Regions from separate parts of the Paraburkholderia sp. RL17-368-BIF-A genome, predicted to be linked through region 1. Evidence: riboswitches for the same ligand, from Rfam matches in the RefSeq annotation. Region 1 holds a riboswitch; each other region holds the start of a gene.

Region 1 (5,131 bases):
CGATTGCCGCCGCTCAGGATCACTTGCAGCACCGGCGCATCGCCTGCGAGCGCGAGCGGCTCTGGATCGTCGATCGCAGACGCGGCGAACGCAGTGGTGTTGAGCACGAGTGCGGCGTCATGTTGCGCGCACAACGACTGCACGACTTCGCGGCTCATCGCATCTTTTAGCGACGTGATGGCGATCGGCAGCGGGTTCATGCCTTCGGATTCGAGCGCGTCGATCAGCGCGTCGAACACCGCGGTATTGGCCGCCTGAAGATGCGCCTTGTAGAACAGAATCGCGGCAACAGGCGCGGCATGCTGCCAGCGCGCCTGCCAGTCGGCGATAGTCGGCGTATCGCATGCGGGATGGTAGAGCGACGCGGCTGGCAACGCGCGCGGCGGCGCCGGTTCGCGGCCCCACCCAAGCGCGCGATGCGCGATGCAGCGCAGGAACGCCTCGGCGTTCTGCGGCCCGCCTTCGCGCAGATAGCGCCACAGTTGATGGCATAACGCTGCATCGGCGGTACTGCGTGCGAGCAGGTTCGGATCTTCCTGGAGATCGCCGGAAAACATCGCGAGCGTCTGCTGTTTGCGCTCCGCAAGCGCGACCACCTGCTCGATGCCGTATGGCCAGTACGCCTCGCCGCCAAGATGATCGACCACGACCACGCGCGCATGTTGCAACACGTCTTCGACGTAAAAGTCCACGGAGGCAGGCTGCCGCAGATACGTGACATTCGCGAGGCGCACGCTCGGAAAGCCGTCGCCGAGACGGGGAAACACGCTCGCGAGCAACGACAGCGTCGTATCCGCGGAACTCAGAATGACGATGTCCGCGGGCCGCTGATCGATGCGGATCACGCCTTGCGTATCGTCGACGAAACCGCCCGGCGTGGTGCGCAGCAGATGCATGTGTCTATACCGGCTTACGTCTGTTGCGCGGCGACAGCGGCTGCGACGCCGAGCGCGGCGTCGAACGCGCGTTGCAGCGCAGCCTGGTCGAGGTCTTCACCGATCAGCACGAAGCGGCTTTCGGCGCCTTCGCCTAGTTCTTCCAGTTCACCTGGCTGCCAGCGTCGATCGAAATAACTATCGAAGCGCCGGCCCACGCCTTGAACGACGAGCCGCATCGGCGCGCCCGGCAACGCCGCGAAACCCTTCACGCGATAAATCGTGTTGTTCCCCACGAGTCCTTGCAGCGCGGCGATCACCGCTTCACGCGACTGCGCCTTTGCATTCACGACCACCGAATCGAACTCATCGTGATGATGATCGGCGTCGTCGGCCGAACCGTGGTGATCGTGGCGCAAGTGAATGGTTTCCTCCGACGCCGCTTCGAGCCCGAACAACGCGTGCAGATCGAGCTCGCCCCTATGGGCGCGCACGATCTTCACCTGAGGCGGAATTTCGGCGCGAATCACGGCTTCGACCGCGTTCTGGCCTGCTTCGTCGAGCAGATCGGTCTTGTTCAGAATCACCAGATCCGCAGCCGACAATTGATCCTCGAACAATTCGTGCAGCGGCGACTCGTGGTCGAGATTCGGATCGGCCTTGCGTTGCGCGTCGACGGCAAGCGGATTTTCAGCGAATTGGCCGCTTGCCGCAGCGGGTCCATCGACGACGGTAATCACCGCATCCACCGTGAAACTGTTCTTGATCTGCGGCCAGTTGAACGCCTGCACGAGCGGCTTCGGCAACGCGAGCCCCGACGTTTCGATCAGCACATGGTCGATCTGCTCACGGCGCTCGACGAGTTTTTCCATCACCGGAAAGAACTCTTCCTGGACCGTGCAGCACAGGCAACCGTTCGCCAGTTCATACAATTGGCCTTCGGTCTCGACGCCGTTTTCATCGCAACCAATGCCGCAACCTTTGAGGATTTCACCGTCTATGCCGATCTCGCCGAACTCGTTGACGATCACCGCAATGCGCTTGCCGCCCGCGTTCCGAAGAATGTGCCGCAGCAACGTCGTCTTGCCGCTGCCGAGAAAGCCCGTGACGATGGTGACGGGAATCTTGCGCATCTGAACTTGCATGGTGAGTCCATCCGTGAGAGTTGCATCTGCTGGCCGGCCGAATCACGCGCTTTGCGCATGACGTCGCATCGCAAAACGCGGGAACGCACGACGGCCTTGCCGCTACACCAGGGAAACGCAGAATACGGGTATGAGGTCATGAGCGCAGCGCCGCTTCCCCGCGGCGTTCGCCCTTCGTGTTCCGGCCGGTATCCGGGCTGGCGAAAGCGCCGCTTCCCCTTCCCGGACGAGTGATTTCTCGCCCAGTGGTGATATGCCGACGCGGCCTTGCGCGTGGACATCGAAGCCGGCTCCGCGGCGCCATGCAAACCGCCATGACGTCGCTTTTCGCTTACCGTTGCGGGGGCAGCACAGGTTGACCCGATCCATGCGAGGCGGGCGCCCTGTTTCCCGTTTAACTGCATGCGCACGAGCGCGCACACGAGCACCAGAAGTGCGTGCGAGTGTAGGCCGCGCGCCTTGCGCCGTCAAGAAAACGCAAGCCCGGCGCGCTTATCGGACGGGCTTGCCGTGTGCTATCGTATGCGCGCGTCTGGTGCCCGCACATGTGCTCGCGTGTGCAGTTAAACGGGAAACAGGCAGCGCGCTTGCGCTCAACCTGTGCTGTCCCCGCAACGGTAAGCGACCGGCGGCGCGATTATTTTTTGCGCCGCACATGCGTTTTCAGTGCCACTGTCCAGCACATTCGAACGAATGTGGGCGGGAAGGCAAAGCGCGTGAGGCCGCCAGCCCGGATACCGGCCAGACGCGGAGGCGGCCGTGCGTTGTTAACGTCACGCCGCCGGCCGCCGGAATCCGCGAGGGACGGATGTGAAGGCGCTCAAGCACGACTTAGGGAAGCGGTCTGCAATCCGCGTTTGCTGTCGTGCGCGAATGCACAGTTTCGAATGACTTCAATTTCCATCACATTGCGTGTATGTCGACGCTGCGCGATTGCATGTGCGCCGACGCGGCGCATGCCGCGATGAAACGCGCATGGCTGATCGGCGCAGGCCCCGGCGACGTCGAACTGATGACGCTGAAGGCAACCCGCGCGCTCGCGCAAGCCGACGTGATACTCGTCGACGATCTGGTGAACCCCGACGTGCTGCAATTTGCGCGCGCCGATGCGTGCATCGTGTATGTCGGCAAGCGCGGCGGTCATCCGTCGACGCCGCAACACGGCATCGTCGAACAAATGCTCGCGCATCTGAACGAAGGGCGCAGCGTCGCGCGTTTGAAGGGCGGCGATCCCTTCGTGTTCGGCAGAGGCGGCGAAGAGCAACAGGCGCTGCATGCGGCGGGCGTCGACGTCGAAATCGTCAGCGGCATCACGGCCGGCATTGCGGCGCCGGCGGCCATCGGCATTCCGGTCACGCACCGCGATCATGCGCAAGGCGTGGTGTTCGTGACCGGCCACGGCGCGGGCACGAGCGAGCCGGATTGGGCCGCGCTCGCCGCCACGCGCATGACGCTCGTCATCTATATGGGCATGCGGCGGCTAAACGACATCGTCAGCGCGTTGCTGGCAGCGGGCATGTCGGCACAGACTCCGTGTGCCGCGATCGAATCCGCAACGCGCCCCGAGCAGCGGCATGCGCTCGCCACACTCGGTGATTTCGCCGATGCCGTCGCGCGCGCGGGACTCGGCTCGCCCGCGATCGTGGTGATCGGCGGCGTCGCGTCGCTGGCGAAGGATGACCGATGAAAACGCTTAGCGTGGGCATCGGTTGCCGCTTGCATACGTCGGCGGAAGAAATCGAAAACGCTGTGCGCGCAGCGCTCGGCTCGCATGCGTTCGAAGACATCGCGGCCGTCGCCTCGATCGAAACCAAAGCGCAAGAACCCGGCTTGCTCGCGTTCTGCGCGCGCCACAAATTGCCGCTGCAACTCTTCACTCGCGAGCAGATTGCCGCGCTGCATGTCGCCGAGCCGTCGGCGGCGGCGCGCGAGCATCTCGGCGTCGACGGCGTCTGCGAACCGTGTGCGTTGCTTGGCGCGTCGATCCACGCTGCTGCGCACACGCCCTATCTCGTCGCTCGCAAAACCGTCCACGCGGGCGTCACCGTGGCGATTGCATCGACCGAACACGCGCTGCCGCGCAGCGCCACCTTCACTGACCAGGACCTTCCATGAAGACCGATCCCGAATCGCATCAACGCATGACCGAACGCCGGCGCGAAGGCCACGAAAAGAAACAGGCCAACGCGACCGTCGAAAAGGGTCTGCTGATCGTCAACACCGGCACCGGCAAAGGCAAGACGACCGCTGCGTTCGGCATGGCCGTGCGCGTGCTCGGCCACGGCATGCGTCTTGGCGTCGTGCAGTTCATCAAGGGCGCGCTGCATACGTCGGAGCGCGACTTTCTCGGCGCGATTGCGAATTGCGATTTCGTCACGATGGGCGACGGCTACACCTGGAACACGCAGAACCGCGACGCCGACATCGCGACCGCGCGCAAGGGCTGGGACGAAGCGCGCCGGATGATCGAAAGCGGCGACTATCAGATGGTGATCCTCGACGAGCTGAACACCGTGCTCAAGTACGAGTACCTGCCGCTCGACGAAGTGCTGTCCGTCATCGCCGTGCGTCCAGAGATGCTTCATGTGGTCGTGACAGGCCGTCATGCGCCCGACGCGCTGATCGAAGCCGCCGACCTCGTTACCGAAATGCGCATCGTCAAGCATCCGTATCGCGAGCAAGGCGTGAAAGCGCAGCGCGGCGTGGAGTTCTGAACGTGTCCGCCTGCCCCGCGCTCTTCATCAGCGCGCCCGCGTCGGGCCAGGGCAAGACCACGATCACCGCGGGTCTTGCGCGCTACCATCGGCGGCTCGGGCGGCGCGTGCGTGTCTTCAAGACCGGGCCCGACTTTCTCGATCCCATGATTCTCGCGCACGCGAGCGGCGCGCCGGTGTTGTCGCTCGATCTGTGGATGGTCGGTCAGGACGCGTGCCGCAATCTGCTCGCCGAGGCCGCGGCCGAAGCCGATCTGATCCTGATCGAAGGCGTGATGGGTCTCTTCGACGGCACACCGAGCAGCGCCGATCTCGCGAGCGCTTTCGGGGTGCCCGTGCTCGCCGTCATTTCTGCGAAGGCGATGGCGCAGACCTTCGGCGCGGTCGCGTTCGGGCT
Region 2 (5,131 bases), on a different contig from region 1:
CGACATGTCCCGCCGACGGTTGCTTCAAGCCGGCTAACGTCGATAGAAGCGTCGTCTTGCCCGCGCCGTTCGGTCCAGCCACGCACCAGATCTCGCCGGGATAGAACGTATGCGTGAAGGCGTCGAGCAAGGTGCGTGCGCCGGCACGCAAGGTCACGCGTTGCGCGCTGAGCGCGGGCTGAGCCTGGTTGGAGGTGTGATGGGAGGCGTGCATCATCGGCCGGCGCGCAGCAGCATCCACAGAAACACGGGCACGCCGATGATCGACGTGATCACGCCGACCGGCAATTGCGCCGGCGCGATCACGAGGCGTGCGATCAGGTCCGCGCCCATCACCGCGACGCCGCCGCCGAGCGCCGCGGCGGGCAGCAGCATGCGCTGGTCGTTGCCGAACGCGAGCCGCAGCACATGCGGCACGACGAGCCCGACGAAGCCGATGGTGCCCGCCGTCGTCACGGCCGCAGCCGCCGCGAGCGAGGCCGCGAGATAGACGCGCAAGCGCAGCGGCATGACCGCCACGCCGAGCGCTTCTGCGACGGCGTCGCCTCGCAAAAGCACGTTCAGACGCGGCGCAACCGGCACGATGACAACTACAACGACCACGAGCGCCGCAAGCGCCGTCCACGGCATCGCATTGCCGTTGAGGTCGCCGGTGAGCCAGAACAGCATGCCGCGCAGACGATTGTCGGGCGCGAGGTTCAGCAGCAACGTGATCAACGCGCCCCAACCCGCCGCGATGACCGCGCCGGTCAACAGCAAACGCGGCGACGTGTCCTGTGGCTCGCCGCGCCACAACTCGCGGCGCGCGAGACCGAGCACGAGCAGAATCGATACGAATGCGCCTGCGAACGCGGACGCATCGACGAGCCACCACGCGCTGCCGGCGATCATCGCGATCAGCGCGAAGCTCGCGGCCCCGCCCGATACGCCCAACACGTACGGCTCCGCGAGCGGATTGCGCAACAGCACTTGCAGCAGCGCACCGGCCATCGCGAGCAATGCGCCGCACGCGAAACCGGCTAATGCGCGCGGCAAGCGCAGCGTGCGGACGATCTCGCCGGCGAGATCCTCGGAGGCGCTTGCAGAGCCGGACGCGGACGCATGCAACGGCGACAGCGCCTCGATCACGCGCGCGGGCGCGAGCGAGACGCTGCCCAGCGCCAGCGACGCCATCAGCACGACCAGCGCGGCGAGCGCGAGCACGAGCCAGATTGCCGCGGCGCGCTTCGCGGTCATCGCGTGCAATGCGGCGGGCAACGAACCTGGATGACGACTCATCGGCGCGCTCTCAACATGGCGCGCGCATCACTGCTGCTGCCAGCCGAGCGTGACATACGCACCGCGCCCCGGCGAGTTATACGAGTAGGCCGTTTCATAGTCCTTGTTCAACAGATTCTGGATTTGCGCGGCCACGTACCAGGCTTTCGTGATGTTGTAGCGCGCGGACAGATTCACGATGCCGTAGCCGCCGAGCTTGCCGCTGCTGTCCTCGCGCGGGCCGCTCACGACCCACTCGCCGCCCACGCGCCACCCTGCGATGCTGCGGTTCACCGTCAAGGACGCGAAGCGCCGCGCGCGCCGCACGAGGTCCACGTCGTTGTCGAGATCGACGGGATTTTGCAGCGTGACCGATGCGCGCACATCGGTCTTGCCCACATGTCCGCTCCACGATCCCTCGAGCCCCTGCACTTTTGCATGCCCCACGTTCTCCGCCAGATAGATGCCCGGCGTGACCTGCTGATAGTCGATCAGATTCGAATAACGCGTCTGGAAAGCACTCAAACGCATCACGCCCAACGCATTCGACGCGTACTGCAGCGCCGCTTCGAGCGAATGGCTGCGCTCGGGCTGAATCGACGGATTGCCGCTTAGCGGATAGTACAGATCGTCGAAGCTCGGCGCGCGAAACGAATCCGAATAGCTTGCGCTCAGCTTCCAATGCGGCGTGATGTCGAACCCATAGCCGAGATAGTAACTGTTCGCTCCGCCGAAATCGGAGTACTGGTCGCGCCGCACGTTGGCCTGGATCTGATTGCGTCCGAAGCGCGCCGTGTAGCCCGCGAAGACGGAATCGACATGCCGCGTGGGCGCGGCGAACGTATCGGAGTCGAGGCTCTGATCGAGATGCTCGTAGCCCACGCGCAGTTTTTGCTGCGCGGCCAGCGCGAAATCGTTCTGCCACGTGTATTGCCGGTTGTCGGTATCGAAGCGTCCGTTGTAGAGGCCGTTGGTCTTCGACACGCTGCGGTCGTCGCCTTCGGACACGATGAAGTGCGTGGTCCACCAGTCGGTCAGCTTGCCGTTGGCGAACGCGGACACCTGCCGCACTTTCGTGTAGAGGTTGTTCAGATCGGTCGGCGCGCCGTACGCGTTGTCGTAGCTGTTGTTGCCGTTCGACTGCAGATAGCGGACGCCCGCGTCCCATTGGTCGTTGAACTTGTGGCGCAGCGACGCCGAAATGCTCTCGTTCAGATAGCCGTTCGCGTTCGGATTCGCGTTGGGCGCCTCGCTTGGATTGAGCGCTGAAAAGCCGTCGTCTTTCGAGCGCGCGAGCGAAATGCTGAAGGTCGTGCGGCCGTCTTTATCCAATGCGCCGTTCGCGCCGACCTGCTGCGTCTGCGTGTGATAGCTGCCGTAGCCCAGGGAGAAATTGAAACGCGGCGGATGCGCGCCGCCGTCTTTCGTGAACACCTGTACCACGCCGCCGATCGCACCGGAGCCGTATAACGCGGACACGTTGCCGTTCACGACTTCGACGTGATCGATCTGATCGAGCGGAACCTGCGCGATTTGCGCGGTGCCGAGACTCACGGAATCGACGCGCACGCCGTCGATGAGAATCAGCGATTGCGTCGACGACGCGCCGCGCAAATAAAGGCTCGCCGTCGAACCGGGCCCGCCTGTACGCGAGATTTGCGCGCCGGGCGCGAGTTGCAGCAGGCCGGGCAGATCCGTTGCGGTGGTGTCGGCCAGGTCCTGCTGATCGAATAGCGACGTCTGCGGGATCGTATCGGCAAGCGCTTGCGGTCCGCGCTCGGCGGTCACCACGACGGGCGATAAAACAGTGGACGATGCAGTGGACGAAGCGGTGGACAAAGCGTCGGCGTTTGCAGGCGCGGCGGCCTGCGCATGCGCGAGATGGGGCAGCCCGGCAAAAGCGAGCAGCACCGCGCGGGCGATGGGGGACAGCATGAAGTGAGATTTCCCGTGGATGGCGTGCGCGGCCCGCTTCCCCGCAGGCCGTCGCGTAACGAGGCGCGTGCGCTTTTGACAATTCGCGCCGCGCGCCCCTCCCTCTGGCCGGTATCCGGGCTAACGACTTTCGATCCCGCCTTCCCACGCGTGACGCGCAGTGGCACACTCGCGAGTTGAACCGGAACACGCGATGGGGATCGAACTGCAAAAGCGCGAACTGCTGTTCGAAATACGATTCGTACCGCAGCACTGAACTGCGATGAGCAGCAATGAACTGCAGCGAATGCGACGAACTGCAATGCACGCGAAATGCGGTCGCTTACCGTTGCGGGGGCAGCGCAGGTTGGCGCGTTCGGGTAGAACGGCGCGGCCTGCTTCCCGTTTAACTGCGCGCACAATGAAATGCGCGCGGGCACCAGAGTGCGGCCAGTGTATGAGCGCCCTCTGAGTCAGTCAAGAACGCGGGCCGCGAGAGCGATTCATTCGGACAGGGTCGAGCTATTGTCCGACGCGATCTCCGGCACGCGCGTAGTTTCTCTTCTTCAGTCGAAAAAAGGCTGCAAAAAGCGGGGTTGTTACGTCTCGAAACGAGACAAATGTCGGAACGTGCGACATTCCGCGCTAAAATGCGATGTCTTTAGAGGACGCAGCACATGCTCACCGAACTCGAAACACTTTCACAGAATATCGGCAAGCTGATCGCGATCAGCCAGCGCCACAATGAAGCGCGCCTCGCGCTCGAAGAGCAACTCGCGCAGTCGCGCGCCGAAGCCGAAGCTACGCGCACGGAACTTGCGCTGCTGCGCGAGGAACGCGACGCACTGCAAGCGGAGCGCGACGCGCTGTCGGCCAAGATCGACGACGCGCAGGTGCGCCTGAACGCGATCCTCGAAAAATTGCCGCGTGCGCGTGCGCACAACGAGCCGGACAACCAGCTCGATCTGCTCGAGCCCGCTCCGCACGAGGTCGAAACAGAGAGCGACGCCACTCGCCACGGAGAAAATGCATGACGACCAAGCAGATCGAAGTATCGATTCTCGGCGTGCCCTATCGCCTCGCCTGCTCGCCGGAAACGGAAGGCGCGCTGCTTGAAGCAGTCGCGCGAGTCGACGCCGAAATGTCGAAGATCCGCAATAACAGCAACGTGCGCGGCACGGATCGCATTGCAGTCATGGCTGCGCTGTCGCTGGCATCCGAACTGCTTAAGCTGCAAACAAGCGTGCGTCACGGAGAAGCATTTCCCGCTGAAGAAATCCGGCGTACAATGCATCAAATGAACGAGCAACTGGGTACTGTCATCGAGCAGTACAGCGTGCAGTAAGTTGCAAGTAGCATGTTGCAAGCAGTGCGGCCGGTGCTGATACCGGCTGCGGATTCAAACGGAAAGTAAGCAGGCAAGGTTCGTGAAGCATGCACGAACTGCGCGAGGCGAACAGGTCCCCAACGTTTGAGTCAATCGTTTGAGTGTCATCGGTTTAGCTTCATCGGTTTAGCTTCCCTGCCTGGTTCGCCAAGGTCATATATTCCTTGAACCAATGCCATGTGCACGGTTGCGGAAATTTGTAGCACGGGCGTGCGCGTCACTCTGTCTGATGTACCCGAAGTGCTGCTAACTGCGACCAATTCTGAACCCCCGGTTCAGGATGCCGGCCTAGCGGCTAAGGCGGGGACCTTATTTGGAACGGCATCGGACTTGCGTCCGGTGCCGTTTTTGTTTGGGCGCCGTGCTTCTTCAAACCCCTAACGTTCAATTCGATTCATGCGCTACTGGCTAATGAAGTCCGAACCGGACGAAGCAAGCATCGACCATCTCGCCAACGCCGCGCACCGCACGCTGCCGTGGACGGGCGTGCGCAACTATCAGGCTCGCAACTTCATGCGCGATGGCATGCAGATCGGCGACGGCGTGCTGTTCTATCACTCGAGCTGCCCCGAG
Region 3 (5,131 bases), on a different contig from region 1:
CTGGCGTTGCCGGTGCAGGCGGCGACATGCGTATAGCCGTTCGCGCGCGCGACGTCGATGCCTTGATGAATCGACGCGATATACGCCGAGCACGAGAACGGGCGCACGATGCCGGTCGTGCCCAGAATCGACAGCCCGCCGAGAATGCCGAGCCGCGGGTTCATCGTCTTGAGCGCGAGCGCTTCGCCGCCCTCGACGCCGATCGTCACTTCGAAGCCGCCGCGATAGCCGTGCTCGGCGGCGAGTTCGGCGAGGTGCGCGGTCATCATCTGACGCGGCACGGGGTTGATCGCCGGCTCGCCGACCGCGAGCGTCAGACCGGCGCGCGTGACGGTGCCCACGCCCGGTCCGGCGCGAAACACCACGCCCGCTTCCGCGACGAGGCGCACGCGCGCGAACACCACGGCGCCGTGCGTGACGTCGGGATCGTCGCCGGCGTCCTTGATCGTGCCGGCCTCGGCGCCGTCGTCGGTCAGGCGGCAGAACACGAGCGGCATCGGCACATGCTGGCCCTTCGGCAACACGATTTCGGCGATGTCGCTGACCACGCCCGCGAGCAGCAGACGCGCCGCCGCCAGCGACGTCGCGGTGGCGCAACTGCCGGTCGTGTAGCCGCTGCGCAGCGGCGCGGGTTGTTCGGGGGTCTCGTCGCGCATCGCGGTCAGGCGGAGCGTTCGGGCTGTGGGCGGCTTGCGGCGCGCTCGTCGCCGCAGGGCTTCACCACATCGAGCAAGGTGATCGGCAGCGCCTGCCGCCACGTATCGAATCCGCCGAGCGGTTGTGCATCGGCAAGCGCGATGCGCGTCAGCGTGCCGCCATGCTGTTCGCGCCATGCGGCAAGCGCCGCCTCGCCTTGCAACGTCACCGCGTTGGCGACCAGCCGGCCGCCGTCGCGCAGACTCGCCCAGCACGCGTCGAGTACACCCGGCACCGTCACGCCGCCGCCGATGAACACCGCATCCGGCGTCGGCAGCCCGTCGAGTGCTTCAGGCGCGCGGCCCGCGACGAGTTGCAGCCCCGGCACGCCCAACGCATCGCGATTGTGTTCGATAAAGCGCTGCCGCTCCGCGTGCGCTTCAATGGCAATCGCGCGGCAAGCCGGATGCGCGCGCATCCATTCGATGCCAATCGAGCCGCTGCCCGCGCCCACGTCCCACAGCAATTCGCCGGGCGTCGGGGCGAGGCGCGCGAGCGTGATCGCGCGCACATCGCGTTTGGTCAACTGGCCGTCGTGGCGAAACGCGTCGTCGGGCAAGCCGCAAGTGAGCGGCAGACGCGGCGCGCCATCCGTCGCGCGGCATTCGAGCGCGATCAGGTTCAGCGCGGCAACGTCGCGCGCGGACCACTGATCCGCGCGGCCGTCGATGCGCCGCTCCGCGTCGCCGCCGAGATGTTCGAGCACGGTCATGCGCGTCGCGCCGAAGCCGCGCGCGTTCAGCAGCGCAGCGAGCGCCGCGGGCGTGCCGCCGTCCGCGCTCAACACGAACACGCGCGCGCCGTCATGCAGATGCGCGTTCAGCGTCGGCTGCGGCCGGCCGACCAGCGACACGACGGCCGCATCCTGCAACGGCCAGCCAAGCCGGGCGGCGGCCAGCGACAACGACGAAGGTGCGGGCAGCACGCGCAACTCGTCGGCCGGCAACTGCCTGGCCAGCGTCGCGCCGACGCCGAACAGCATCGGATCGCCGCTCGCCAGCACGCAGACGGAGCGGCCGCGCTCGGCGAGCAACGGCGCGAGATCGAACGGACGCGGCCACGCGGCGCGGCGCGCGGCAAGCCGCGCCGGCAGCATCGACAGATGACGCTCGCCGCCGTAAATCGCCGACGCCTCCAGCAACGCACGCCGCGCGGGCCGTCCCAAACCGGCGAAGCCGTCGTCGCCGATGCCCACTACCGTCAGCCACGCCGGCATGCATCCTTCCTCATGATGTCTCTCAAAACAATGCGCTGCGCCACGCCGGTCAAAGCGTCCAGCCTCGTTGTGCTATCCGAAAAAAGGCATAATACAGCCGCCGGTGCCCTTCGGGGCCTAAGAGGGAACACAGCGGGGAAACCATCGCCGCTGCGGCTGCCCCCGCAACTGTATGCAGCGAGTCCGCCTGCGCTAAGCGCCACTGGTTCGACCGGGAAGGCCGCGGCGGACGACGACCTGCGAGCCAGGAGACCTGCCGGCGAGACTGTTCGTGCCAGCCAACATCGGGCGGGGTGTACCGATGCCGCAGCCAAGCCGCTTTATCGCTTGCTCGGGCCGTCGCGCGACGCTAACCGCGGTGTCCGTCTTGAATCGAGCTTCTCCCTCCTCCACTGTATTGCCTGACGCGGCTTTCGCGCTGCGGCCCTCGGCGTGTCCGGGGCTCGCGCGGATCGTCGCCGCGCGCGACGGCGGCATCTGCCGGATCAAGCTGCCGGGCGGCGAGCTGAGCGCGGCTCAGGCCCACGCGATCGCGGATGCGAGCACGCGGCACGCGGCGGGCGTGATCGAGTTGACGAACCGCGCGAATCTGCAACTGCGCGGCGTTCGTGGCGGCGAGGAAGCGGCGTTGATTGCGGCGTTGGTCGATGCGGGGCTTGGGCCTTTGGCGGAGGCTGGTGCTGATGCTCCCGCCGAGGCCGATGCGAACTCTGCCGCCGCCCTCACCGCTTCAGCCGCCGACGACATCCGCAATGTGATGATCAGCCCTGCCGCGGGGCGCGACCGTTCTGCGCTTTTCGACACAAGGCCGCTTTGCACGACTTTGCTCGCGCTCTTGCAAAGCGACGCGCGTTTCGCGGCGCTGTCGCCGAAATTCGCGCTGCTCGTCGACGGCGGCGAGCGTCTTGCGCGGCTCGATCATCCGCATGACGTGTGGCTCGCGGCATCGCAGGGTGGTTCCGGCGAGATCCGCTTCGTGTTCGGCCTCGCCGGTTGTCCACCGGTTGCTGCGACGAATTCGGCGACGATTCATGCAGGCGCACTCGCCGCCGTGCTGCCGTCGCAAGTTCCGGCGCTGGTGCGGGCGCTGCTGCATACGTTTCTCGATCTCGCCGCCGACTCCGACACGACCCGCATGCGTCACCTGCTCGCCGAACATTCCGCCGACGCAATCCTGCGACACGCGCAAACCTACGTCGATTTCCCGTTGGCACGCGACGCAGCGCTCGCCGAGTGGCAGCGCAGCACGCCCGCCGATGCCACGCTGCGCGTCGGCGCTCACGCCCAGCGTATCGCGGGAACGTGGCACGTCGGCGGTCAACCGCTGCTCGGCCGCATCGACGCAACCGCGCTGCATGGCCTCGCTTCGCTGGCGCGGCAACACGCGAACGGCGCGCTACGCATCACGCCGTGGCAAAGCGTTCTGCTGCCCGACATCGCCACACATGCCGTGCCCGCCGTGCTTACCGCGCTAAAAACGCTCGGCTTTGCGTGCGACCTGGACGACCCCGCTTCACGCCTCATCGCGTGCGCCGGTTCCACCGGCTGTGCAAAAAGTCTCGCGGATACCAAAGCCGACGCGCTCGCGCTCGCCGCGCGCCTGCCCGCGGGCGTCGACGTGCACCTGAGCGGCTGCCCGCGCTCCTGCGCCGCCGCGCATTGCGCGCCGTTCACGCTGCTTGCCGCGGCGCCCGGCCTCTACGATCTTTACCGGCGCGACGCACAGCCGGGTTTCGGCGAATGCGTCGCGCGCCGACTGACGATCGCACAAGCCGCCGACACCCTCGCGCAACTCGCCCAAGCCGGACAGACGCACGCCCAGGACGCACGACCAGAATGCCCGACTCAAATGAGTGATACCGATGCTTGATTACATTCGCGACGGTCAGGAGATCTATCGCCAATCCTTCGCGACGATCCGCGCCGAAGCCGATCTGTCGCGCATCCCCGCCGACCTCGAAAAGCTCGCGGTGCGCGTGATCCACGCGTGCGGGATGGTCGACGTGATCGGCGATCTCGCGTTCTCGCCGAATGCCGGCACGGAGGGGCGCCTCGCGCTCGCGCAAGGTGCGCCGATTCTCTGCGACGCCGGCATGGTCGCGCAAGGCATCACGCGCGCGCGCCTGCCCGCGAACAACGACGTGATCTGCACGCTCACGCACGAAGACGTGCCCGACCTCGCGCGCGAACTCGGCAACACGCGCTCGGCCGCCGCGCTCGAATTGTGGCGTCCGCGTCTTGCGGGCAGCGTCGTCGTGATCGGCAATGCGCCGACCGCGCTGTTTCATCTGCTCGACATGCTCGATGCCGGCGCGCCGAAACCCGCGCTGATTCTCGGCTTTCCGGTCGGCTTCGTCGGCGCGGCCGAATCGAAAGCCATGCTCGCGGGCGACAGCCGCGGCGTGCCGTATGTCGTCGTGCATGGCCGCCGCGGCGGCAGCGCGATGGCCGCCGCCGCGGTCAACGCGCTGGCGACGGAGGTCGAATGACCGCCGCGCCGCAACGTGCAGGGCGTCTCTTCGGACTCGGCGTGGGTCCGGGCGATCCCGAACTCATCACGCTCAAAGCACTGCGTCTCCTGAAGGCCGCGCCGGTGGTCGCGTACTTCGTCGCGAAGGGCAAGAAGGGCAACGCGTTCAGCATCATCGAGGCGCATTTGCACGACGCGCAGCAGCATCTGCCGCTCGTCTATCCCGTGACGACCGAGGCGCTCGAGCCGCCGCTTTCGTACGAAGCGATCATCGCGGACTTCTACGACACGGCCGCGCAGATCGTCGGCGGACATCTGGACGCGGGGCGCGACGTCGCGGTGATCTGCGAAGGCGATCCGTTTTTCTACGGCTCGTATATGTATCTGCACGACCGGCTCGCCGCGCGCTACGAGAGCGAGGTCGTGCCGGGCGTGTGCTCGATGCTCGGCGGCGCGGCCGTGCTCGGGGCGCCGCTCGTCTATCGCAACCAGAGCCTGTCGGTGCTGTCGGGCGTGCTGCCCGAAGACGAACTGCGCCGCCGTCTCGCCGATGCCGACGCCGCCGTTGTGATGAAACTCGGCCGCAACTTCGACAAGGTGCGGCGCGTGCTCGGCGATCTCGGCCTCGCGCATCGCGCGTTGTACGTCGAGCGCGCGACGATGGGCAATCAGCGCATCGTGCCGCTCGCCGAAGTCGATCCGATGGCGTCGCCGTATTTCTCGCTGCTCGTCGTGCCGGGGGAAAAATG

Evidence for each region. A riboswitch is a leader RNA that binds a small molecule or an ion and turns the genes downstream of it on or off. The one in region 1 is predicted to bind cobalamin.
Region 2: another riboswitch for cobalamin. It lies ahead of P0D87_RS16800 (TonB-dependent receptor domain-containing protein); the one in region 1 lies ahead of cobA (uroporphyrinogen-III C-methyltransferase).
Region 3: another riboswitch for cobalamin. It lies ahead of cobG (precorrin-3B synthase); the one in region 1 lies ahead of cobA (uroporphyrinogen-III C-methyltransferase).

What each region holds. Positions count from the first base shown of each region.
Region 1 covers NZ_JARESN010000034.1:5,098-10,228, forward strand. Annotated here, with positions in the region: gene cobN (cobaltochelatase subunit CobN) at 1-896, opposite strand, end outside; gene cobW (cobalamin biosynthesis protein CobW) at 911-2,020, opposite strand; cobalamin riboswitch at 2,187-2,467, opposite strand; cobalamin riboswitch at 2,537-2,780, shown strand; gene cobA (uroporphyrinogen-III C-methyltransferase) at 2,985-3,707, shown strand; gene P0D87_RS31400 (cobalamin biosynthesis protein) at 3,704-4,135, shown strand; gene cobO (cob(I)yrinic acid a,c-diamide adenosyltransferase) at 4,132-4,734, shown strand; gene P0D87_RS31410 (cobyrinic acid a,c-diamide synthase CobB) at 4,737-5,131, shown strand, end outside.
Region 2 covers NZ_JARESN010000008.1:261,947-267,077, forward strand. Annotated here, with positions in the region: gene P0D87_RS16790 (ABC transporter ATP-binding protein) at 1-217, opposite strand, end outside; gene P0D87_RS16795 (FecCD family ABC transporter permease) at 214-1,278, opposite strand; gene P0D87_RS16800 (TonB-dependent receptor domain-containing protein) at 1,306-3,192, opposite strand; cobalamin riboswitch at 3,282-3,630, opposite strand; gene P0D87_RS16805 (hypothetical protein) at 3,849-4,205, shown strand; gene P0D87_RS16810 (cell division protein ZapA) at 4,202-4,516, shown strand; RNA gene ssrS (6S RNA) at 4,688-4,869, shown strand; gene P0D87_RS16820 (EVE domain-containing protein) at 4,955-5,131, shown strand, end outside.
Region 3 covers NZ_JARESN010000002.1:480,201-485,331, reverse strand. Annotated here, with positions in the region: gene P0D87_RS05220 (cobalt-precorrin-5B (C(1))-methyltransferase) at 1-656, opposite strand, end outside; gene P0D87_RS05215 (bifunctional cobalt-precorrin-7 (C(5))-methyltransferase/cobalt-precorrin-6B (C(15))-methyltransferase) at 662-1,912, opposite strand; cobalamin riboswitch at 1,997-2,187, shown strand; gene cobG (precorrin-3B synthase) at 2,271-3,782, shown strand; gene P0D87_RS05205 (precorrin-8X methylmutase) at 3,775-4,401, shown strand; gene P0D87_RS05200 (precorrin-2 C(20)-methyltransferase) at 4,398-5,131, shown strand, end outside.